3 regions of the Lysinibacillus sp. FSL K6-4013 genome follow, and region 3 is predicted to be linked to each of the others. Evidence: riboswitches for the same ligand, from Rfam matches in the RefSeq annotation. Region 3 holds a riboswitch; each other region holds the start of a gene.
What was found. Region 3 has a riboswitch for cobalamin ahead of MHB39_RS21105 (hypothetical protein). Riboswitches for the same ligand answer to the same signal wherever they lie in the genome.

Region 1 (8,198 bases), 1.9 Mb from region 3:
TTTATCTGGCTCCATGTTGCTGGAAATGTTCTATCACTTTTTCAACGGATATAGAGCCCCTCCGTATTAGCTATCTTTTCAAATAGCTCAAGATTACGCTGGCTATAGATTAAAAAGGCTAATCCATTCCCACTAAATACCATATTCTCCTCAGGTAAAATGATATGTAGATGGAGATGGTCCGAAACAGCTAATTTTATTAGTGAAATTAATATTGTGTACTCATCAATGTTTAATAAAATGCCTTCTGTAAGATCTTTAGGGATAATTTTATTCCACTCATTCTCGTAGACTTTATAATACAATTGATCCTTATATAAAGGATCTGGTATGTAATAAAATGCATAAAATTCAGATGATTTTAACCACATCAATTCAAAAAATCTCTCGAATTTTTCTAGGCTTTTCTGATAAGAATGATAATCCTGCGTTTTTTCTTGGAAATCGACCATCTCCAATTTATCGAAGAATACTTCTACTTGACTATATTTTTTATTACTTTTTATCTGATAAGGGTAAATATCGAGTATTTTAGCACTTTCATAATCATACAATTGCTCTAGTAATTCTTCTAATTTTTTACTGTCTTTATTAGTTGCTTCCTTGCAAATACAATCGATTATATTTTCTAATGATATACCTTTTGACTCCTTTATTCCTTCTTCAGCACGGTAAAAGAAAAACGTAACGACCTTAGTATACCATCTTTCCTTTGTTGCACCATGCCAGCGTTTTACAAGCTATGCAGCTTTTCCTTCTTCCTGATACCAGCCCTCCCCATCTGTCATTAATAAAACTTGTCCAACTTTATGGTCGTGCTTTTTTACATAGTTTAAATAGATGGAATATTTAGATTTTTATTGATGGAATGGAAATGATTAATTATACTTAAATGATTAACGTTCGATTAGAAACAAATAATACTAGAGTATTGGGGAGAGAAGAATGGAAGAATTAAAAGTAGAAAAAGCAATTCAAGATATTTATCCAGATGATAACGCTTGGTGTTATGGGTGTGGCCGTTTGAATGATGATGGTCATCATCTTCGCACGGGGTGGCATGGTGAAAAGACGATCACAATCTATACACCTGAATCAAAATATATGGGTATTCCAGGATTTATCTATGGTGGTTTAATTGCTTCATTAATTGATTGCCATGGAACAGGGTCGGCAGCGCTTGCCTTGCATCGTAAAAATGGACATGAAATTGGTGATGGAGTGGAGCCACCTCGATTTGTAACGGCTAACCTTAATGTAGATTTCCTCAAGCCAACACCCCAAGATGTTCCCTTAAAGGCAATTGGCACTGTTGAAGAAATTCATCCGAAGAAATGGAAAGTAGAAACTGAAGTTTACGCGCAGGATACGCTTTGTGCTCGTGGAACAGTAGTCCTTGTAGTCATGCCTAGTACTTTTCTAAATAAAAATGATTAGCATTTTTAATAAGAAGAGCACATCTTATTCATAGATGTGCTCTTCTATTGCGTTTTTAATGGATTCATAATCAAGGAACTGTATTACTAATAACTGTCACAAAGCCATTTCTCGTGGCAGTTTCCATTAACGAATAAATAGAGTCACTGGCAGTTTTGTTAAACTCATACCATTGGTCAACAGTGGCGTCATAAATCAACACGTCTGGCTGTCCAGTCAAAGGTTTATCTGAAGATTGCACCAACGAATAGAGATCATAACGTGCTATGCTACTACCTTCCTTGTTCAAGAAATCATATTGGCCCATTTTATAATAGCCCCCAATTACGGTGCTATGCACAGACCATGTGTAGTCGTTAGGCTGTTTTATCTTCTTGCCCATATTTTTAGTAAATATACGGTGCATTTCTTCCATATAGGCATTGCCATTGATTTGCTCGACTACTCCCCCCATTGTCATGTGGTATTCATGAAGTAATGCTTTCACTTCCACACCCTTAATCATCAATGGCTCTGTATCGATTGAGATCGTTAAATGATCGTAATGAACTTTACAGCCAAAGATTTCTGCTAGAAAACGTAATGGTACAATGGTGCGTCCATTCTTTAAGTATGGCTTTGCATCCAATAATACCGTTTTTCCATTTACTGTGGCTTTACTACTGTTTAACTTTAAACTGACTTTCATCTCACTTTGGGTCAGTATCACTTGCCCATCCGACCAATGCACCTTAGCCCCTAAATTTTCACTAATCACGCGTAAAGGTACCATTGTTCGATTGTTTTTTATTTCGGGCTTCACATCCGTTTGTACTGTCATACCGTCCACTTTTAGTTGACTACTAGCTGCTGCAGCAGTTGTGATCGATGTAAGAATGACAATCAACATAAGGAAAATACCTGAACATATTTTTTTCATGATTATTAGCTCCTTTACTTCGCTATCATTACTTCATTCCATATGAACCCTATTATTTCCTTCTGCTATTAGCAACGGTAACAAAAAAATCCTGCATTTTAAGCAGGATTTTTAAGTAAACTTTATGAGGTTTATATATAGGTACGCTATTTCGTACCACTTGCACCAAATCCAGATTCTCCACGGACCGTTTGAGATAATTCATCTACTTCCACTAATTGAATAGAAGGAACAAATTGAATAACCATTTGAGCAATGCGCATTGATTTTTCTACAATAAATGGTTCTTGACCATGGTTGATTAAAATAACACCGATTTCTCCTCTATAGCCTTCATCTATAGTGCCTGGGCTATTCAGTACAGTTACACTATGCTTTAATGCTAATCCACTTCTTGGTCGAATTTGGGCTTCCGTTCCCTTAGGTAATTCAATCTGTATACCTGTCTTAATGAGTTTGGCTACGCCTGCTGGGATTTCTACTGCTTCTATGGAATAGAGATCCATGCCTGCATCACCAGGGTTGGCTTGTATCGGTAGCATGGCTTCAGCGTGAACTTTTTTAATTTTTACTTCTAGATTCATTGTTCTTCATCCTTAACGATTAAAATTGAATGTGTCATCTGTGATCGGCGCAACTTTTGCCTTGGCATAGGTAGCACCCTTTTGTGAAAAGAAATCATATGTGGAGCCTTCATTACGAATCCCATTCATCACAATTGGATTGACTTCCTCTTCTGGGAACATGGCTTCAAAGCCGACATTCATTAAAGCTTTATTTGCATTATAACGTACATATGCGCGCACTTCAGGTGATAATCCTGTTTCCGCATAAATATCATCTGTATACTTCATTTCATTTTGATATAAATCTAATAATAGCTCATAGCCCCATAAATGTAGCTCTTCTTGCTTTTCCTTTGAAAATTGCTTGAATAGATTTTGAGCAAAAAATCCAACTGCTACCCCATGGATAGATTCATCGCGCAAGATGAGTGAAATAATTTCTGCACTATTTCGTAGGAAGCCTTGTCCTCCTAAGTAGAGTGGATAGAAAAAGCCAGAATAAAACAGGAAAGATTCAAGCATAACGGATGAGAACATCGCTTTCCATAAGCTCTCTGGATTGCCTTCTTCAATACTATTATAAATGTCTGCTATTTTATTGGCCTTATACTGTAGAAATTCATTTTTCTTGACCCACTCAAATAGCTCGTCGATTTCTTCGTTTGTACAAAGCGTTGTGAAAATATAAGAATAGGACTTGGCATGTATCGCCTCGAATGCATCAAAAACGGTTAGGACAGCCTTTTCCTGTAAATCGTCTGTATAAGCGGCAACACGATTCATTCCGATATTTGTTTGTACAGTATCCAGTAAGGTTAATCCTGCAAATACTTTTTTATATGTGTCCTGATGCTCAAAGCTTTTCCATTGTTTAATATCTTTACTGACCGCAATTTCTTCTGGAAACCAAATTTGCTTCCATTGCTGGTCCCAAAATATTTGGGCAAGCTCACTTGTTGCCTTATTCCAATTGACTGCCTCATAAATTATATTTGACATGCTACACACTCCTCTAAGCTTTGTAATCGTTGACGAACATAGTAAACAGACTTAATGCCCTTGATCCACGCATAAATGTATACTTTAGCCAATTGTTCGGTTGTCCAATTGTCCGTTACATAAAGCGTCATGGAAATACCTTGGTCAACGTGCTTTTGAGAAGCTGCATATAAATCAATTAAATCATAAGGATTCACATCATACGCCTCCACATATAAATGACTATTGTCATTTGTTAAATGAGGCATTGGATAAATGGTTCTACTATCGGCGTAATCACGAACCTCTACGCGCTCTGTACATGGTGCGATTGAAGCCGTACAGCTACGAATATATGAAATACTACCAGTTGGGGCAATAGCCAAACGATAGGAATGGAATAGACCGTATTGCATTACATCCTGCTTTAACGTTTCCCACATCTTGTTCGTAATGATTGGTATATTGCCAAGCGCCTTCAATACAACAGGTGATAGTTCTTCGTCAATTTTATTGATATATTGGTCAAAATAGCTACCTGATGCATAATCACTGTCCTCAAATCGGTAGAAGGTTGCAGCTTTTTCTTTCGCCATTTCCATCGAAGATTTCAAAGAATAATAGTTCATCGCTTCCATAAAGTGATCCATGAAATCAATCGAATCTTTTGAGCCGTACAGGATGCCCTCCGTCACGAGATGCCCATGGAGGTTCATACAGCCAAGCCCTACAGAATGCATTAATTGGTTGGCTTTTGCAACAGACGGTACATTTTTAATATGTGTCATTTGCGATACATTTGTTAATAGGTGCATCGCTGTATCGACTAATGCGCCGAAATCCTTCACTTTACTTGCTGCATGGATATCGATGGAACCTAAGTTACACGATACATCTAATCCATAGTCGTTTGGTTGATCCTGGTCCGTAATGATACTTGTCTCTTGCACCTGCAAGATTTCTGTACATAAATTGGACATTTTGACACGTCCAATATTTTTTAAAGGATGTACCTTATTGACATTATCATCAAAGATTTCAAACGGATAGCCTGATTCAAATTGTGCTTTTTTCACCTCTGTGTAAAGCTTACGTGCATTTAAACGTTTAATTTTACGAATTTTAGGGTTATCAAGTAGCTCGTAGTACATGTCTGAAATGGAAATCTCAGACATACGTTTGCCATATTCTTTAAAAATATCGTATGGGCTAAACAAAACAATATCCTTATCACGTTTCATCAGTTCGAAGAAAATACTAGGTATAATAATTCCTGTTGAAAGTGTAGCAAGACGAATTTTATCATCAGCATTTGGTTTTTTTGATGAAATGAAATTTTCTATGTCTGCATGGAAAATATTTAGATAGACAACACCAGAGCCATTTCGTTGCCCTAGCTGATTCGAATAACTGAAAGAATTTTCTAACAGTTTTGCTACTGGGATGACACCACTTGCACGATTTAATATCTCTTTAATTGGATCACCTAAAGGGCGTAAATCTGTTAAGTTGACCCCAACCCCACCACCAAGACGTGATAGCTCTAAACAATAGCCAATATTTTCGGCAATACTATTCATGGAGTCATCCATTGATAATTTAAAGCAGCTAACTAATTCACCACGTGCTTTCTTGCCACTATTTAAAGCAGTTGGTGTTGCAGGCTGATAAGCTTCCATCATCGCTTCGACAGAGCGTTCTGCTAGAGCTGTGTTTCCTTGAGCCAAATACAAAGCGATAATGACTATACGATCCTCATACTTTTCTAAGATCTCTTCCCCATCACGACTTTTCATAGCATAGCTATCATAAAATTTACTTGCGCTCATAAAGGATGGAAAGCGGAAATTATAATCATAGGCTTTTTTGTACAACTTCTTAATAAATTCCATCTCGTACATGTCGATAAATGCTTTCTCATAGTAGCCCTCATCAACTAAATAGCGGATTTTTTCCTCAATATCTATAAAATAACGCAAACGTACGTTAACATACTCTAAAAAGTAGCGGCGCGTAGCTTCGCGGTCCTTTTCTAACTCAAGTAATCCAGTTGTACTATAACGATTCAGTACGTCGTTATTAAGCTTTAAATAGGTTTTCATCCCATTACCCTCGTTTCATAAAACGTTTGTATTGCTTCGTAATCTGTTTGATTACCTTGTAAATCTAATTTCCTTACTAGGGGTACATGATACGTAGCAGCGATTTTCTCACCAGCAGCGCCAAATACATGATGACCGAAGTTACTATTACCACTGGCAACTACTCCTTTACAAAAATCCCTGTTTTTTTCTAAAAAACGTTGTACCTTTGCTGGAATGTCACCTAAACCATCTGTGTAGGTAATTAAAAGATAGGGCTTGTTCAATCGCAATTCCTCGGAGAGCTCGATACATTCTGCCTTTAATTTGGATACAACATTGCGCACATTGCCAGTACGACTAGCGAATACGATCATAGGGCAATCAACTCAATTTGAGAAACAATTTCCTGAACATCTCCTATAAAAGTTCCATTCATCTCTAAAACAGGCACACTTAAAAACCCTGCATTAATAATCGTTTGCTTTGCTTGTTCATCGTGATCAATGTTAACAATTTCAGCTTCAAGTCCTGCACGTTGTAGTTCAGATTTTACCCATAGGCATTTTGGACAAATTGTTTTCGTATAAAGTTTCATAGAAATCCCTCTTTTCATAAAATAAAAAAGCCTATCTCCTCTAGAGAGATAGGCTAAATGGAAACGTTAACATACCAAAAATACTGACGTTCCCATCTCTTAATCCCCGAAGAAATGATTAATTTGTTTTAGAAAGGCAGGTCTCCTGGCTTTGCTTCATTCTCTGATTCCCTTCCCATGCGAATGCACAGTGGTTGCAATCATCGTCAGCTTCACAGTTGCGGGGACAGCGTCGGAATTGTACCGAACTTCCCTTTTAAACTACATGTAGTAGTACCTTTGTAAAACGAACACAATATATAGTTGTTGTTCAATAGTTTTAAGTTTACCATCCTTCAAATGAAAAGTAAATCTAGATTCTAAACTTCTTTATTTTTGGATTATTCAGTATTTTTTATTATGTAGTTCGAAATAGATTATCACTAATTACTTATACCTAAACAAAATATATATTTTAAACGATGTACGAGATTTTCTATTAAAATCTATCTACAGTAAATCTATTCATTTATAGAATGCCTAAAATAATCTTGAATAGCTATGGAAACAGTCTATATTCTGAAGAAAAATAGACTGTTTGACACTAGGAACATCTATTAGTGCTTTTCAATAAACAGGGCCAATTCCTTATAAAATTCCGGCGTTGCAGCAGAATTTGTATGAAATTGAGGATTATATTTGGATAAAAGCTTATATAATTTAGTTGCAGTTAATAGATTCTGTTCTCTATCGTAAGCCCTAAAACGATCATAGACCTCTTTCACTTTCCCATTTACTGAATGTGAAAAGTAATATTGCACTTCTTTATCCTCTAAGTAGTCTAGTTGCCAATTGTAACATATTAAATTTGTGAGGAAAAACATTTCTAATGCTGGCATTTCTCCACCTTTCATTAGCAATGTCATGCCATAATCAAAGGCATTTTCTAACCATTTCACTCCATGACGGTCCCTGTAAAAACGAATTAATTTTTGTAGACCATGCCCTTGTTCTTTCACAAGATACGAGTGAATATTCGTATTTCCAGCATTTCTTTCCCATTCATCAAGAGAAAATTTATATTTTCTTATCAGTTTCATCCAAAGCTTTTGAAGTTTCTCTTCAGAAATAGCGTGTGTTTGTTTATTCCACTTTAACAGCATCTCTAAATATTCTAATACAAAGCATCTCTGGATCTCAAAATGATCCAAATTGCTAAATAGAGTATCTTGATCAATATCAATGCTATCCTCTAAAATTTTTTCATCTATCAGCATTCTATTGCCCCGACTAACTCACGTTTTATATTTAAATAGGCATAATTAATATTTTTGTAATCATCAGGATTTTCTTGTATTAATATTTTGATATAAACTTGTAGGGAAATCATGTGCTCACTAGAAAGGTTGTTCATTATTTGCTGCTTTAACTGATTTTCATAAAATAAAATTGAATGAGATGTCATCTTGTTCACTCCTATTCGTTCATAAAAAAAACATCTTTCCCCTTAGGTAAGATGCTAGCTATGACTTAAATACTACATAGTTCTTCAACCAATATAAAATAAGTCGTCTATACTGAATAGAGACCCTTTTCTTGGTTGTCGCACTATGAGTATGATGAAGGTAATTCGTCACACT
Region 2 (8,198 bases), 1.1 Mb from region 3:
AAAGCTAATGGACATGTGTTTGAAGAGGATGGTGCCACTTGGTTCCGCTCTACAACATTTGGTGATGATAAAGATCGTGTACTAATTAAAAATGATGGGTCATTCACCTATTTAACGCCAGATATTGCTTACCATGAAGATAAAATTGTCCGTGGCTTCGATAAATTAATCAATATTTGGGGAGCGGACCATCACGGTTATATTCCACGTATGAAAGCAGCGATTCAAGCACTTGGCTATGATCGTGATACGTTAGAAGTGGAAGTTATTCAAATGGTTCAGCTTTATAAAAACGGTGAAAAATTCAAAATGTCTAAGCGTACAGGGAATGCAGTAACAATGCGTGAGCTTGTAGAAGAGGTTGGCCTTGACGCAGTTCGTTACTTCTTTGTCAAAACAGCTGGCGATTCTCATATGGACTTTGATCTTGATCTTGCAGTATCACAATCTAATGAAAATCCTGTGTACTATGCACAATATGCGCATGCACGTATTTCGTCTATTTTACGTTCAGCAAATGAACAAGGCTTTGCTGCTACAACAGAACACCTCAATTTGTTAACAGCAGAAAAAGAAATTGATTTACTGAAAAAGATTGGCGATTTCCCAAAAGTGGTAGCGGAAGCAGCGAAACACCGCACACCACATCGTATCGCAAACTATATTCAAGAGACAGCAGCTGCATTCCACAGCTTCTATAATGCAGAAAAAGTATTAGATGCTTCAAACAAAGAGTTAACAGAGGCTCGTTTAGCATTAATCACGGCAGTCCGCACAACAATTGCGAACGCACTACGTTTAATCGGGGTATCTGCACCTGAAAAAATGTAATTAGATTTTAAGCTCCTAACATTTAAAAGTGTTAGGGGCTTTTTTCTTGGATAAAGTGCTAAAAGTGGCGGATATAACGGTAAAAGTGACGAATAGAGTGTCAAAAGTATGGGATAGACCGTGGGAAATTAGCTGTCTCAAACTTTATTTTTCTGTTAATTTTGAAAATTTTGTTGAAGTTTACGTTAACGTCAATGGTATACTGTTGCCAATTAGGAAAGGGGAGATGGTTTTGAAGACGATTCAGGAGGTAGCAAAGGAGTTTAATGTGTCTACGCGGACAATTCGTTATTATGAGGAACTTGGACTTCTTTGTCCCCATCGCTCATCTACCAATCAACGAACCTTTTCCAAAAAAGAATTGGCGAAGCTCAAGCTTATTTTCAGAGGTAAGCGTTACGGATTTTCGTTGGAGGAAATCAAAGAGATGGTTTTACTATTTGATTTTGATCGCTCGGGGATTCAGCAACTAGAGCGAACGGTTGAATACGGAGAACAAAAAATTCAAGAGATTGAGAGTAAAATAGCTGAGCTGACGCAGATGAAACATGAATTACAACAAATGCATGGCATGTTTAGTGAAAAATTAGCGACTTTTAAGGGAGAGATGCAAGATGAATAGTTCCAATTTGTTAGCACGTAATGCCCGTAAATATCCGAAAAATGAAGCCGTTATTTGTCATGGCAGAAGAGTAACCTATCAAGATTTAGATCAGCAGGTGACATGCTTCAGTCATGCTTTACTAGAGCAGGGAGTAAGGCAGGGGGATAAGGTTTTAATTTTTATGCCAAACGTTTTAGAGTTTGTTGTTAGCTACTTTGCTATTCAGCGTATCGGAGCGATCGTTGTGCCAGTCAATGCAAAGTTTACATTACTGGAAGTAGAGTACGTGGCGCAGCATGCCGAAGCGAAGGCCATTGTCGTACATGAGGCTATTTTTGCAGCAGTTGAACAGCTAGCTGGTATTCCGATAAAAATTAAAACAGGTCAAGAAAAAGCAGGATGGTATCAGTATGAAACAATGCTACAAAATGCTAGTACACAAACGATTGATTGTCAGTTGCAGGAGGATGATCCTTCCACGATTTTATATACATCTGGTACGACAGGAAAACCAAAGGGTGTGTTATTTAGCTACCGTAATATTTTAACAGTGGCGCAAATGATTGCTGTTGAAATGGAGGTAAAACCTGAGAGCCGTATTTTGCTCATGATGCCATTAACACACTCTGCACCATTACATTTATTTTTAATGGCGGGTGTATTGGTAGGCTCAACAAATGTATTAACACCAACTTTTACACCCGATTTATTCATTGATTCCATTGAAAAGGAGAAAACAACACATTTCTTTGGTGCACCTGTTGCTTATTTATTAACGGCACAGCTGCCAAGACTCCATTCGGCAGATTTGTCTTCTATGAAATGGTGGGTCTATGGTGGGGCACCGTTATCTCAAAGTGAGGTTCGATTCATTCAGCAGGCATTCCGCACAAATAATTTGACTTGTGTATATGGATTAACAGAGGCAGGTCCAAGTGGTTCATTATTATTTGGCAAGGAGCATGAAGCAAAGGCAGGAAGTATTGGTCAGCGGGCGCCACTTGGTACAGAGTTGCGTATTGTGAATGACAGTGGAGAAGATGTAAATGTAGGCGAAGTGGGGGAAATTGTTTTGCTGGGTGAGGGCAACATGCTTGGCTACTATAAGGATGAAGTAGCTACTAATGAAGCCTTTATTGACGGTTGGTTAAAAACAGGAGATCTAGCTCGCAAAGATGAAGATGGTTTTATTTGGATCGTAGATCGTAAAAAGGATGTCATTATTTCGGGTGGTGTCAATATTTATCCGAAAGAAATTGAAGATTGTTTATTGAGCTTTGAAGGGATATTCGAGGCTGCGGTAATTGGTGTACCACATCCACAATGGGGGGAAACTGTAAAGGCGGTGTATTCTGCTAAACAAGACATCGATGAGGAAGCTTTGAAAGCTTATTTAGAAGAACATCTTGCAAAGTTTAAAATACCACGTATTTTTGAAAAAGTAGAAGCGCTACCACGTAATGCATCAGGCAAAATATTAAAACAATCTTTGAAGGGGCAAGAGGTGAGCTAGCATGAAAGTATTACAACAAAAAGAACTGCGTACTACGAACTTTTTTACCGAGGATGAAACGCTTCAAAAAATATTAGAAATGATGCTAGATAAAGAGTTTTTATCCTATGCACATCGAGAGTTAACAGATTTTGGTGAGCTATGTGCAGGTGATATTGATACGAGGGCAAAGTATACAGATCGACAGGGAGAGCCTCGCCTTCAAAGATATGATGCCTACGGTGAAGAGATATCAGAGGTTTGGGTTAATGATGGCTATAAAAAGACGATTGAAGAGACATATAATACAGGGATTGTCGGCTATGTACACAAGGATATTCCGCAGCTAGGTCACAAGGGTAATTATGTTTATAGCTTTGCGCAAGGTTATATGCTATCACATGCAGAGCCCGGTTTTTACTGTCCCGTAACATTGACGATGGCTACTGCCTATCTATTAGACCATTATGCGGATGAAGAGGTAAAGCAGCGTTTTTTACCACATGTTTGTGCAACAGGAGACACAGATTTATATGAAGGTGCGACATTTTTAACAGAACGTCAAGGAGGCTCTGACGTTGGTGCAAATGTGGTGGAGGCTAGAAAGGATGGCACTGCGTATCGCCTATATGGTGAAAAATACTTTGCATCCAATGCAGGCATGTGTGGTGTAGCGATGGTATTGGCGCGACTAGAAGATGCGCCAGCAGGTTCCAAAGGCTTAACGTTGTTTGCAGTTCCATGGCGCAAAGAAGATGGAACAGCGAATCATCTACGTATTCGCCGACTGAAAGATAAGCTAGGGGTTCGGGCTGTTCCCTCTGGTGAGGTAGAATTTGAAGGTGCACTTGCCTATGTTGTAGGAGAGCAAAATAAAGGGATTTATTACATGCTAGAAGCACTAAATCTATCAAGAATTTGTAATGCAGTCGCTTCAATTGGTATTATGCGTCGCGGCTTCTTAGAGGCAAAACATTATGTAACCAATCGACATGCATTTGGCAAGCCCTTAACACAATACCCTATGATTCAGGATACTTTAGGTAAATTTGCAGCTAAGTTGCACGTGGAGGTAGCGACAGTTTTTGATCTTATTCAGTTATACGATAAAGTGACGAGTGGACAGGGAACACAGCAAGACCTTATTATGAATCGTTTATATATTGCCATTATGAAAAAGGAAACGGCAGAGCAAGCCGTTCATTATGCTAGTGAGGCAATTGAATTACACGGAGGTAATGGCTATATCGAAGACTTTGTAACGCCACGCTTATTAAGAGACGCGCAAGTGTTGACGGTGTGGGAGGGGACGGCTAATATTTTGGCCTTAGAACTCATTCGTTTGGTAGTTAAGTTCCATGCCCATGAATTGTTTGTACATGAGATGAAGGAACGATTAGACAAATTAGCTGACAGCTCATTGGTACAAATCGTTAAAGAAAAATTGGAGGATATGTCTGCGAAACTACAACTCTTTAGCGCTTTAGACGAAGCGACGAAAACTTTTGAAGCAAAAGATATGGCGAAAAAGATGGCTCATCTTTATGAAAGTGTTGTAGCGGTTGAATGGGCACATAAATTTGGTGGGAAATATGAAAAACTTGCGGACGTTTATTTAGAGCAGACATGGTCATTAAGAGAAATGGGTGCTCAAATGAAAACAGTCCAATACTTTTCTGAAATTGTATAATAGCTTGGAAGTCGTCTTGAATGGAGGCGACTTCTTTCATTTTCATGTATAATGAAATCAACTGAATATTATAAAGGTTCTTTACTTAAGTAAAGTGAAAAGGGAAATCGGTGTAATTCCGATGCGGTCCCGCCACTGTAAGTGTGAGTTTTTTCAAATGATGCCACTGAATATTTCGGGAAGGCTTGAAAATCGCAAGCAGCACTAGCCAGGAGACCTGCCTTTATAACGACATACAACCTACGAGGATAGGGTGGTGGATTTTGTATCAGTTTTTTTGGTGCGATTTTGACCCCTCATCTTTCAAAGATGAGGGGTATTATTTTGATTAGAATAAGAAATATCGCACGGATCAACCAAGGAGGATTCACATGAAGAAATTTTGGAAAATAGGATTATCAGCATTTTTAGCAGTCGGCTTGCTAGCTGCTTGTGGACAGGAAGCAAAGGATAACAAGCCAGCTAATGAGCAGCAAACACAGCAAGAAAAGGCACAGGTGGAGGAAGCAACATTCCCAATGACAATAACAGATGCCCTTGGTAAGGACATTACACTCGAAGCACCTCCTGAGAAAATTGTTTCACTTATTCCAAGTAACACTGAAATTCTTTTTGGGCTCGGTTTAAATGATGAAATAGTTGGTGTTACTGACAACGACGATTATCCACCAGAGGCAGCTGAGAAAGATAAGGTTGGCGGCATGGAATACGATATTGAAAAAATTATTGCCTTAAAACCAGATATCGTTTTTTCTCACGAATCTAGCATGTCTCTGTCAGAAGAGGCTATTGCACAGCTTGAATCGGCAGGTTTAAAAGTATTTGTAGTGAAAAATGCACAAGACTTTAATGAAACATATACGACAATTGAGCAGCTTGGACGTGCTACAGGAAAATTACCAGAGGCAGAAAAAATTGTTGCTAATATGAAGGCTAAAGTAGAAGGAATTTTGACTAAAGTCAAGGACGTTGAACCAAAAAAAGTGTTAGTTGAAGCATCGGATGAGCCAGATATTTATACAGCTGGTAATGGCACATTTATGAATGCAATGCTTGAAATGCTCAATGCAGAGAATGTAGCTGTAGATGGCGATAATTGGTATAAAATTGATGCAGAGCAAATTATCGCGAAAAACCCAGATGTCATCGTGGTGACATATCATTATGTACCAGATATTTTGACGAAGATACCAAAACGTGCGGGCTTTGATACGATTAATGCCGTAAAAAATAATGCGATTGTGCAGGTAGATGAAAGCACAACAAGTCGTCAAGGACCACGTTTAGCAGAAGGTCTAGAAGAATTAGCAAAAGCGATCTATCCTGAGGTATTTAAGTGAAAAAAATAGCACTAGCCTATACACTAACATGTACGCTTCTTCTTATTAGCATCTGGTGTGGCGTAGCGATAGGCTCAGTTCATATTCCACTAGAAGTATTGTGGAATAAGGCGGTTGATGAAACAGCCGCCAATATCTTTTGGAAAATTCGTTTGCCTCGCGTGTTATTAGCGGGACTAGTAGGCGCATCTCTAGCTATTGCTGGAGCAGCATTCCAAGGTTTATTAAAAAATCCATTAGCAGATCCATATACACTAGGGGTTTCATCAGGGGCTTCTGTTGGTGCTGTTTTAACGATCTTTTTTAGTATTTCTATACCTGTTGTCGGTTTGTATGCGCTGCCAACCTTCAGTATGATTGGTGCTATCATCACGATGGTAGTTGTTATGAGCTTTGCTAGACTCGTAGACCGCTCATTGAAAATGGAAACGTTGATATTAACAGGTGTTATTTTTAGTTCATTTTTAGGTTCCCTTATTTCATTAATGATTGCCTTATCTGGTGAAGAATTACGTCAGGTAATAGGCTGGCTACTTGGTTCTGTTTCGATGCGTGGTTGGCCATATGTCCAAATGATCATTCCATTTGTGATTGTAGGTTCAATTATGCTATGGACGCAAAGACGAGAACTAAATGTTTTGTTGTATGGTGAAGAGCGAGCAAAACATTTAGGTGTTAATGTAAAGCGCAGTAAATATTTGATATTAGCAGGTGGCTCCATGTTAACTGGAGCGGCTGTAGCGGTTTCTGGCACAATTGGCTTTGTAGGATTAGTGGTGCCGCATATGACAAGGATGATTTGGGGTTCTGATCATCGCCACTTATTGCCATTATCTTTTTTTAATGGTGCAACATTACTTATTATTTGCGACTTAGTAGCACGAACAATCATTGTGCCAAGAGAGCTACCAATTGGTGTAATTACGGCATTTATTGGAGCACCTGTTTTCTCCTATATTTTTTATAAGCAGCGAAGAAGCAAGGGGGTACGGGCATGATTGTTGTTGAACATCTATCAGGTGGCTATGAAGATATACCAATCGTCAAGGACATTAGTTTTACCGTTGAAAAAGGGAAAATTCTTGGCATTCTAGGGCCGAATGGTAGCGGGAAATCTACATTATTAAAAGTAATGAGTGGTATTTTACCTGCTACTGCTGGAACCATTTCGATTGATGGACAAAATATTCTTTCTTATAATGCTCGTGCTTTGGCGAAAAAAATGGCTGTATTACCACAGCTTCATGCAAATGCTTTCTCGAACAGTGTGAGAGAGGCAGTTTCACTAGGGCGCTATCCGCATCAAACAGGTTTTTTCTCAAGTTGGTCTACACAAGATGAGCAGGCTGTTCAACATGCTATGCTTCAAACAGGTGTAAAGCGATATGAGCATACACCGATGGAATTTTTATCTGGCGGTGAACAACAAAGGGTATTTGTAGCACAGGCCTTAGCTCAAGCTGCAGAAATCCTATTACTGGATGAACCAACTAATCATTTAGATATTGCACACCAACGTCAAATTTTAGATATGGTTCGGAAGGAAGCTTTGGAATGTGGTTTAACGGTTGTTATGGTACTACATGATATGAATCTAGCGTCGCTTTATTGTGATGAATTGTTACTTATGGAGAGTGGGCAAGTGAGAGCAATGGGGGTACCCCATGAAGTATTAATTGCCTCTCAAATTGAAGATGTTTACCAAGCACGGGTGACTACGTATGCACATCCTGAAATACCAAAACCACAAATTACCATGATGCCCGCAGCTATTAACTACCAGCAGCGAGCTGTCATTACAAAAGAGCACTTTACGATAACCGAGCAATATATCAAACTTCAAGCAGAGCTTCCTTTGAAGACCGTATCCTCTGCAGTTCATAACCCAGGTATTGGCTGGCATAATTGCTTATTAAATCGCTCAGTTCCTGGTGATTATGTTATCAGCGATGTAAAAAGCGAAGTTAGTGATTTTTTAAAAAGGGAAAATTTTTCACCTACAAATACTGTTGTTATGCTAACAGCAGTACCAACAGCTCTAGTGGCCATTAATGAATTTTCAGCTCCTTTTGGCAGTTTAATCGTAGCTGTAACAGCTGGCGTAGGCAATGCAGTTGATGTATCTCGGGTGCATGAAAGACAAGATGAGCCATATATTGGTACTATTAATACATGGGTTATCATTAATGGTTGTTTATCGGAAGAGGCATTTTTTCAGGCATTAATGACAGCAACTGAGGC
Region 3 (8,198 bases):
TGGCGAGTTTGGATTGCCTAGTATTGTGCGGATATTACGAATATTGCTTTCATCCATTCCGATAATATAAGCAAACTTTTCAAAATCTGACTTTTGTAATTGTCGACCTTGCATACCTATTGTGGAAATACCATATTCCCTAAGCTTATCCTGTGTACCCCGATGTGGAGGTTCACCGATATGCCACGAACTAGTAGCAGCAGAATCCACTTCAATTTTATCTTCTAAATGCTCTTTCTTCACCAAGTCGCGCATAATCGCCTCTGCCATGGGGGAGCGACAGATATTACCTAAACACACGAAAAGTACTCGAATCATTTTATTTTCCTCCTACAACAAAGCACTCAAAATCAATTTGATTCTGAGTGCCATTTTCTTTTATTTTACGGGAATACGTTTCTGTAATTCTTCTGTTAGAGCGACTAGCTCATGCTCAAGGTGTTGAGTAAACTGCTCACGGCCTTCTTTTCCCTTACCTGTTACATAAAATGGCTCACCATAAATTAAATAGCCTTTGCCACGCTTCATGACATCTCCAGCATTACGCGCACCAACATAAGCAGCTGGAACAATTTGCGCCTTTGCCAACTGTGCAATGGTAATAGCACCTTGTTTTAAATCTGTTCCGTCTGCACTGCGTGTACCAGAGGGGAAAATCCCTACAATTTTCCCTTCCTTCAATAACTGTGAAGGGATTTTAATCACGCTTGGTCCAGGATTATCACGGTCTACCGGGAAAGCGTTTAAATGCTTAACAAGCCAGCCAAGCCCTTTCATTTCAAATAATTGCTTCTTCGCCATAAAGTGAATTTCACGGGGGTACATGGCTACACCAAGGTTTAAAATATCAACATAGCCTGTATGTGTACAAGCTATAATAAATCCACCCTCTTTTGGCAAGTTTTCTTCTCCATACACACGAGCCTTTGAACCCATTAATTTTAATATTACTTTGACAACATTTGCTGCTAGTTTATACACTGTTACATTCCTACCTTATTCAATAGTTATTCCCATTGTAATCGAAAAGACCAGTATACTGCAATTGCAGGTGACCAACTTAAACCTTCCCTACTAATAGATCCACATCAATCGTAATTTCATTTAATACAATGGCTGTTTCCTCTTTTTTATGCCAGCCCATTGGTGTCATTTCTAATAGCGCAGGTACTAGTTCATCTGCAAGCGGTAAAGTATAAGTTATGCGTTCTACGTTTACCTCACGAAAACTATCTTGAAAACGAGCCACAATTTGTTCATTTGAGTAAGTTTCCTTGCTGGAATCTGCATATAATTGAGCACGCAGTTCTTGCAAATATCCACTTTGTGGAACAACCTTTACAAGACAGCCATTCGGTTTAAGAAGTCGTTTAAACTCCTCATAATTTGCTGGCGATAATATATTTAAAATTGCATCGAAACTTGTCTGAGCAAATGGACTTTTAGCTAAATCCCCTACACACCAAATTTGTTGAGGATAATGACGTGCTGCAGCCAAAATGCCCTCCTTTGCTATGTCAATTCCAACACCAATACCATGATTTCTATCATTCATAATGCGAGCTAAATGTGAGCCTTCTCCACAACCAGTATCAAGCACCGTTTTTGCTGAGCTTATAAGCTCACCGATTCGGGCTTCTACAGCATCATAAATCCCACTATCAATAACAGCCTTGCGGGATTCAAAAAGGCTCTTACTATATTTAGAAGCAGCGCTATGTGTCAACATGTTGACATAGCCTTGTTTCGCAATATCAAAGGAATGGTTAGAAGCACAAACCAATCTCCCTTGCTCATAGACATGCATTGATTGCTGACAGATCGGACAAGCAAAAAGGGTGATATGTTGATCCATTAATGCTGCCCCGATAGCACGTTTCGATAATGCGCCCATTTCTATGCCTCCTTCTTGTCGTTCGGTGATACAAGAGCATAACGCTCCCATTTACGACTTTTCCATCTAAAGTATACAATAATCGCCCGCACCCATTCATCTGCTGAAATGGCTAGCCATACTCCGACCAAGCCCCAATCCAACACAAATACAAATAAATAGCCAAGCGGCAGACTCATGCAAACCATCGATAGGAAACCAATTTTCACTGGGAATCTAGCATCCCCAGAAGCGCGTAAAGAGTTAATGACAACGATATTCATCGTGCGACCAGTCTCTAGTAATATACTTAGAGCTAACACGGACGCTCCAATTTTAATGACCTCTGGATTATCAGTAAAAACCTGCATGAGGGGCTTACGGAAAATCGTAACGACTGCGACCATAATTATCGTAAAAACAAATGCTGCTCGAACACTTTTCCATAGCTGATGATACGCCTCATCTTGCTCGCCTGCACCCACATGACGACCAATAATAATGGCTGTTCCTGTACCAATGGCTATCGCAAATAAATACGTAAACATCGAAATATTCATAGCATACTGTCGTGCTGCTAGCGTTTCTGCTCCTAAGTAAGTCGCATAATATAAAAAGATGATTTGACAAAATTGATAAAGCACCTGCTCAAACGCAGATGGTAAACCAATGTTTAGTATTTTTCTTACATATTCCTTTGAATACTCAAAATAATATTGTAACTTTACGCGTACTTCCATTACCTGATATAGCAACCAGAAAAATACTAGTACGGCTAGTCCGCGACTAATGACTGAGGAAATAGCCGCTCCTTTCACACCAAGCTCTGGTAAACCTAAATTCCCAAAAATAAGACCGTAGTTTAGCACAACATGTAAGACGTTCATGCCAAGTGAAACGTACATAGTTTGTTTTGTCCAACCATGTACACGAATAATTGCAGCAAGTGCATTAATAATAGCCTGCAGGAAAATAAAACTCCCAATGATGACTAAGTAACTTTGTGCATAGTGGAGTACTTCTCCCTGCAGGTTCATCATTGTCATTAAATGTCTCGCAAAGAAGAAAAATAAAATACTCATTAAAAGCCCAACGACCAAATTCATCGTGACCGCTAACGCCGAGATTTTCGCCGCCTCAAAAAAGCGTCTGGAACCTAAATACTGGGAAACAACAATAGATGCACCATTGCCCACTACTTCCAGTATTAAGATGGCAATATGGATATATTGATTGGCTGCACCTACTCCTGATACAGCATTATCTGATAAAGCACTGAGCATAAAAGTATCGGCTAGTCCCATCAACATAAATAGAAAAACTTCTAAGAAGATCGGCCATGTTAAATGGAATAGACTTAACTTATTTGTCTCTTTAATTGTGTCTGCCAATACTTTCACTTCTCCTATATTTTCTTAAAAATCTATTGTATCTTATCACAAATATTTTGACTGTAAAGAGATTTATAGGAAGACAGCGCTTCCACATAAAAAAACCCCTCTCACATAGGAGTGAAGGGGCACATTTTTAAATTAAGCAATAGGATTGCAATTGCTCTCGTTTTTCAATTGTTAGGCCAAATTCCTGCTCTAAAAACCCAGCCTTTGAACCATAGCGACCATCCATAGCATCCAGTGCTGCTTGTAAATAGTCTTCACGGGCGGACATTAAAGCATAAAATTGCTGTAGTTCTTGCTCATTATACTGATGCTGAATAGCCTGAGCCATTCTTTCTACCATTGGACGTAAATACATATTGGTATCTAAATAGTCCTCCATGATAGTCTCCTCAGGTACATCTAAAGCTAGTAAAATAAGGGCTCCCCCAATACCAGTTCGGTCCTTACCAACTGCGCAATGGTGAACAAGACCTAGATTATCAGGATTTTGAATCGTTTGCATTAACTCTTTAAATGAAGGATTGTTAAAAGGCATTTGTGCATAAAAATCCCGGAACATATCAGGGCTTACCTCTTTATAGAAATCTCTACCACCAGCATTGGTCGGCATTTCAAAAGCATGCTTACCCTTCGCTGGGATTTGAATATATTGAGCATTCGAGAACACTGGGTTAGGATTATGATATGCCTCATTGTTATCGCGATAATCAAAAATAGTTTTAATCCCTAGCGTTTCAAATAGTTCTTTATCCGCCAGTGTCATTTTCCCAAGGGCCGCTGAGCGGTAAAATAAACCGTTCTTTACCCTACGGCCATCCCTTGTCTTATATCCACCCATGTCTCGGAAATTATAGACTGCCTCAAATGGAATCACCTTTGTCTCTAATTGTTCCAATCACTACACCTCCTAAAATTATCGAGCATACTTACTTTTATTCTAAAGAACAAACTACATTAATTCCAATTTTCACGCTAGGTAATAATTAAAACACAAAAAATACTAGCTGAAAGGCTAACAGCTAGCATGGAATAATATTTTATTTAAATAACTCTGGATATACAGCTTTCGCTACTAATTCTACAGCTTCACCAATACGTGGACCAGGTCGATTAGAGATATCTGTATCAAGAGACAACACCGCTTTGTTTTGAATAGCTGTCACTGTATTCCAACCATCTCGTCCAAGAATTTCCCCTATAGGATCTTCTGTATAGTTTACTGTCGTTAAAATAACATCTGGATTTTTCGCAATAACATCTTCCTCATTCACTTTTGCCCAGCTATTCAGGTCAGAAAAAACATTATTAACATTAGCTGCATCCAATATTTCTTGTTGGAAAGTACTAGAGCCTGCTGTATAAATGTCTGGCTTAGGGCTAACCTCTAAATAAACATTTTTTGGCGTTTTTACGTCCTTCACCTTCGTTTGGACTTCAGCAATTTTCGCTTTAATCTCTTCGTTTAATTTATTTCCTTTATCAGGAACATCCATCACAGCAGCAATTTGTTCGATATCTCCATAAACATCGTCGAAAGTAGTCGCAGATTGAATAACAAACACTTTAATTCCTGCGTCCTCAAGCGGCTTTAGTGCATCCTTATCACCGATTGTATAAGCAATGACAACATCTGGCTTTAACGCTATAATTCTTTCACTATTAAAGTTCGTAGTATCAGAGACACGTTCAATTTTTTGTGCTTCCTCTGGGTAAGTATCGTACTCAGTTGCTCCTACAATTTTATTGCCAACACCTAAAGCAAACAAAATTTCAGTATTACTTGGTTGTAAAGATACAACTGTTTTTGGTACTTCATTAAACTCTATTTCCACTCCACGGTCATCTGTCACTTTATAGCTTGTTTTCTCTGCTTGTTGTGTATCTTGCGAAGCATCTTTATTTTTTGTATCTTCAGCAGTGCCACAGCCTGCTAATACCAGTGCAAGTAAGAGCACTGATAGCCATTGGAAATTAAATACTTTTTTCATTGTTATTCTCCTTTTTCTTTTTCATTGGGTAGGATTTACTAATAAACGGTATTTCCGCTATTCCAGCTTGCTGATTCATAAACACAGCCATAACAAAACATACATTAGCTAATAAGCCAAGGTAATCGAAAAGAATAGCAGGAACCTCTCGTTCTTCTGATACTTTGTGTAAGATACGATATGATTTTTTCGCTTCACTGCGGCAAAGATGTAGAGCAGCAGCGGCCTCTGTTCCTTGTGGTAAAACAAAACTTTGAATCTCTTCCTTCACATGGCGAACGTAAAAATCATACCGCTCACTTAACCAAGATAAATCCTCTTCAGTTACTGCTAATTTCCCACGAACTGAGCCATTTACATGATAAGCCATAGGTAAAATAAGCAATAAATCCTCAGCAACAACTTGAACATCCTCTTTTTTTACTGCAGCTAATGCAACTCCTAAATGTGTTGTAAGGCTATCTGTTCGAATTTCAAAATCTACCGTTGAAGCTTTCTCACGCATAAATGGATAACAAGAATAACGGGCATCTTTTTTCACTTGCTTCCCCCCTACTTTCTATAATGAAAAATTCTTACTTGAAAGGCATAAAAAAATCGCTCCTTTTGCAAAGGAACGACAAAAATAACATAATAAGTACCATCAAACTGGACATAGCCTATGTATTTGCCGTATATCCTCCTAGCTTCCGAGAAGTTTTTATACGTTCAAATAAAGGTCGGTCTCCTGGCTTGTACAGTTCATCACATGAAACAAATGAGTTATAAAGGACCTTCCCATCTTCTTTGAGACAGTGGTAAATCTTTATATTGGCTGTACTTACAGTTGCGGAAACAGCTCCGGTTTTTCACCGAATTCCCGATTATGCTAACTAGCACCTTTATTCTGCAAGAATATTTCATTTGTAAAGCAGTTTATCATATATGCTTCAGAAAAAATAGCTATACTTAGAATGGATAACTTTAAAATTACAGCAATATTGCTACTTTAAGAGAAAAATTAAAACTGTTTAATAAGTTTACTACAATAGTGTTTCAATTGCTTGTTCAATATCAAGCTGTGAATCTGTTGGTTCAAAGCGAGCAACGGTTTTACCATTAGCATCTACTAGAAATTTTGTAAAGTTCCAGCGAATATTACGACCATCTAAAAAGCTTGGAGCAAGTTGAACTATTGCTTCTGCCAGCATTTTCTCCTGCATACTTGCCTTCCCAAACTCTCGGTAATCCACTTCATGCTTTAAATAATTAAAGAGTGGATGTGTTGCCTCTCCATTTACCTGTACAAGCTCAAAAATCGGGAATGTGACTCCATAGTTTACCTTGCATAGATGCTTAGTTTCCTCTCCATTTTCAGGATTTTGATGACCAAATTGATCACAAGGGAATCCAAGAACTACAAAATTCTCTTTTCCATATTTATCATACATTTTCTGTAAGTCTTCAAATTGATATGTAAATCGGCATTGGTTTGCCGTGTTAACAATTAACATTGTTTTTCCACGATATGTTTCCATCGATAAAATTTCACCATTAGGCTTTCGTACTAGATAATTATAAATGCTCATGCCATAACCTCTTTTTTTCATTCATTATAGTTGACTATTCTACAGTTCATCAAAGAATTTGCACAAAAAAACACCATCTCGCTACTTTGAACGGATGGCTGACTTATACTTCTTTTTATATTTAGCATCTTGTTCCTCATTAATTAAACGATGGGCAATGTCTAATAATTTCGAGTCATTCGTTTGATCATATAGCTTTTTAAATGACATAATAATATCCTGGCGAATAAGAGATGGCTGTTTTTCATCTATACATGTTTGAAATCTTTTAGCTAGATACGACACAACCAAATCTCTTTGTACCTGACCCGCTTGTCCAATTTTCCAAATTGCTTGTAATGCATGCCTCGCTGTAGCATATTGATCATCGTAAGTCACAGCCCAAATCTTTAAAAAATCCTCCAAGACCCTTTCTTCTGGATCACTTTTTGCAGCTAAAGCACATAAAATTTGTGCAGCACGTGCACGAGAATAACCATTATTGTATGTAAGTGCTTTTATTAGCTGTTCCCAAACTGCATATGTCCAATCTACAGGTTCCTGCATAATTTTCATTAATTCCTCGTAAGATTCATATTGAATATCGCGATCATGCTCTGTTAGATTACTAAAAAGTTGCAAAATCTCTTTTTCCATAATTTATCCCTACCTTTATTGTTTCAGAACGTAATAAAACTTGATTTATGGTACACTTAACTTAATTTTTTTCGCAAAGAAGGTGAGTTTATGAATAAATTTCATGCTAGGAAATTGATTTTTCGGTTGATTGTGATTTTATCACTACTTATAGCTGCCTATTTTGTTATCCCCGTATCCATGCCTTTAATACTTGCTGGGATTAGTGCATTTTTCTTAGAACCGATTGTCATGTTCTTTAAACGGAAATGGAAAATGTCACGGAAAATAGCAGTTGCTTTTATTTACATAGTGAGTGTTATTGTTATATCTATTATTTGTTATCTTTCTATTACACAAATAATGACACAAATAATTTTACTATCTAAGCAAGCTCCCTATTATATTTCTAAGCTATCAGATATGTGGCTTCATATGCAAGAAAATATTTCTAAATACACAGAAGACTTTCCACCTGAAGTAAGTGCTTCGCTTCAAAAAACCACAATGGATTTCATAAAGAAAGTTGAAGAATCCTTTTTAAGCTTCTTTAATTATAGCAAAGTTTCTGCCTTCTTTTCAGAGATACCCAGCCTATTTATCAGTCTTCTCGTTTATATGATTGCGCTATTTCTATTTATGCTTGATTTGCCTAAGTTAAAGCAAATCACTTATAAATATTTAAAGCCCAATACAGCAAAGAAAATAAAAATTATTTTAAATCGCCTAAAAGATGCTACATTTGGCTATATGA

Region 1: another riboswitch for cobalamin. It lies ahead of MHB39_RS11795 (glutaredoxin); the one in region 3 lies ahead of MHB39_RS21105 (hypothetical protein).
Region 2: another riboswitch for cobalamin. It lies ahead of MHB39_RS02905 (ABC transporter substrate-binding protein); the one in region 3 lies ahead of MHB39_RS21105 (hypothetical protein).

The regions. Positions count from the first base shown of each region.
Region 1 covers NZ_CP152031.1:2,384,904-2,393,101, reverse strand. The annotation lists gene MHB39_RS11830 (hypothetical protein) at 42-554, opposite strand; gene MHB39_RS11825 (PaaI family thioesterase) at 946-1,437, shown strand; gene MHB39_RS11820 (stalk domain-containing protein) at 1,508-2,356, opposite strand; gene dut (dUTP diphosphatase) at 2,503-2,940, opposite strand; gene nrdF (class 1b ribonucleoside-diphosphate reductase subunit beta) at 2,953-3,921, opposite strand; gene nrdE (class 1b ribonucleoside-diphosphate reductase subunit alpha) at 3,909-6,002, opposite strand; gene nrdI (class Ib ribonucleoside-diphosphate reductase assembly flavoprotein NrdI) at 5,999-6,358, opposite strand; gene MHB39_RS11795 (glutaredoxin) at 6,355-6,579, opposite strand; cobalamin riboswitch at 6,697-6,875, opposite strand; gene MHB39_RS11790 (hypothetical protein) at 7,176-7,835, opposite strand; gene MHB39_RS11785 (hypothetical protein) at 7,829-8,023, opposite strand.
Region 2 covers NZ_CP152031.1:586,036-594,233, forward strand. The annotation lists gene argS (arginine--tRNA ligase) at 1-831, shown strand, start outside; gene MHB39_RS02890 (MerR family DNA-binding transcriptional regulator) at 1,064-1,453, shown strand; gene MHB39_RS02895 (long-chain-fatty-acid--CoA ligase) at 1,446-2,948, shown strand; gene MHB39_RS02900 (acyl-CoA dehydrogenase family protein) at 2,950-4,617, shown strand; cobalamin riboswitch at 4,675-4,857, shown strand; gene MHB39_RS02905 (ABC transporter substrate-binding protein) at 4,989-5,957, shown strand; gene MHB39_RS02910 (iron ABC transporter permease) at 5,954-6,955, shown strand; gene MHB39_RS02915 (adenosylcobinamide amidohydrolase) at 6,952-8,198, shown strand, end outside.
Region 3 covers NZ_CP152031.1:4,260,038-4,268,235, forward strand. The annotation lists gene MHB39_RS21075 (low molecular weight protein-tyrosine-phosphatase) at 1-318, opposite strand, end outside; gene MHB39_RS21080 (lysophospholipid acyltransferase family protein) at 379-981, opposite strand; gene MHB39_RS21085 (putative RNA methyltransferase) at 1,061-1,894, opposite strand; gene MHB39_RS21090 (MATE family efflux transporter) at 1,897-3,264, opposite strand; gene MHB39_RS21095 (tyrosine-protein phosphatase) at 3,401-4,168, opposite strand; gene MHB39_RS21100 (cobalamin-binding protein) at 4,311-5,261, opposite strand; gene MHB39_RS21105 (hypothetical protein) at 5,245-5,802, opposite strand; cobalamin riboswitch at 5,961-6,159, opposite strand; gene MHB39_RS21110 (glutathione peroxidase) at 6,284-6,829, opposite strand; gene MHB39_RS21115 (hypothetical protein) at 6,911-7,465, opposite strand; gene ytvI (sporulation integral membrane protein YtvI) at 7,556-8,198, shown strand, end outside.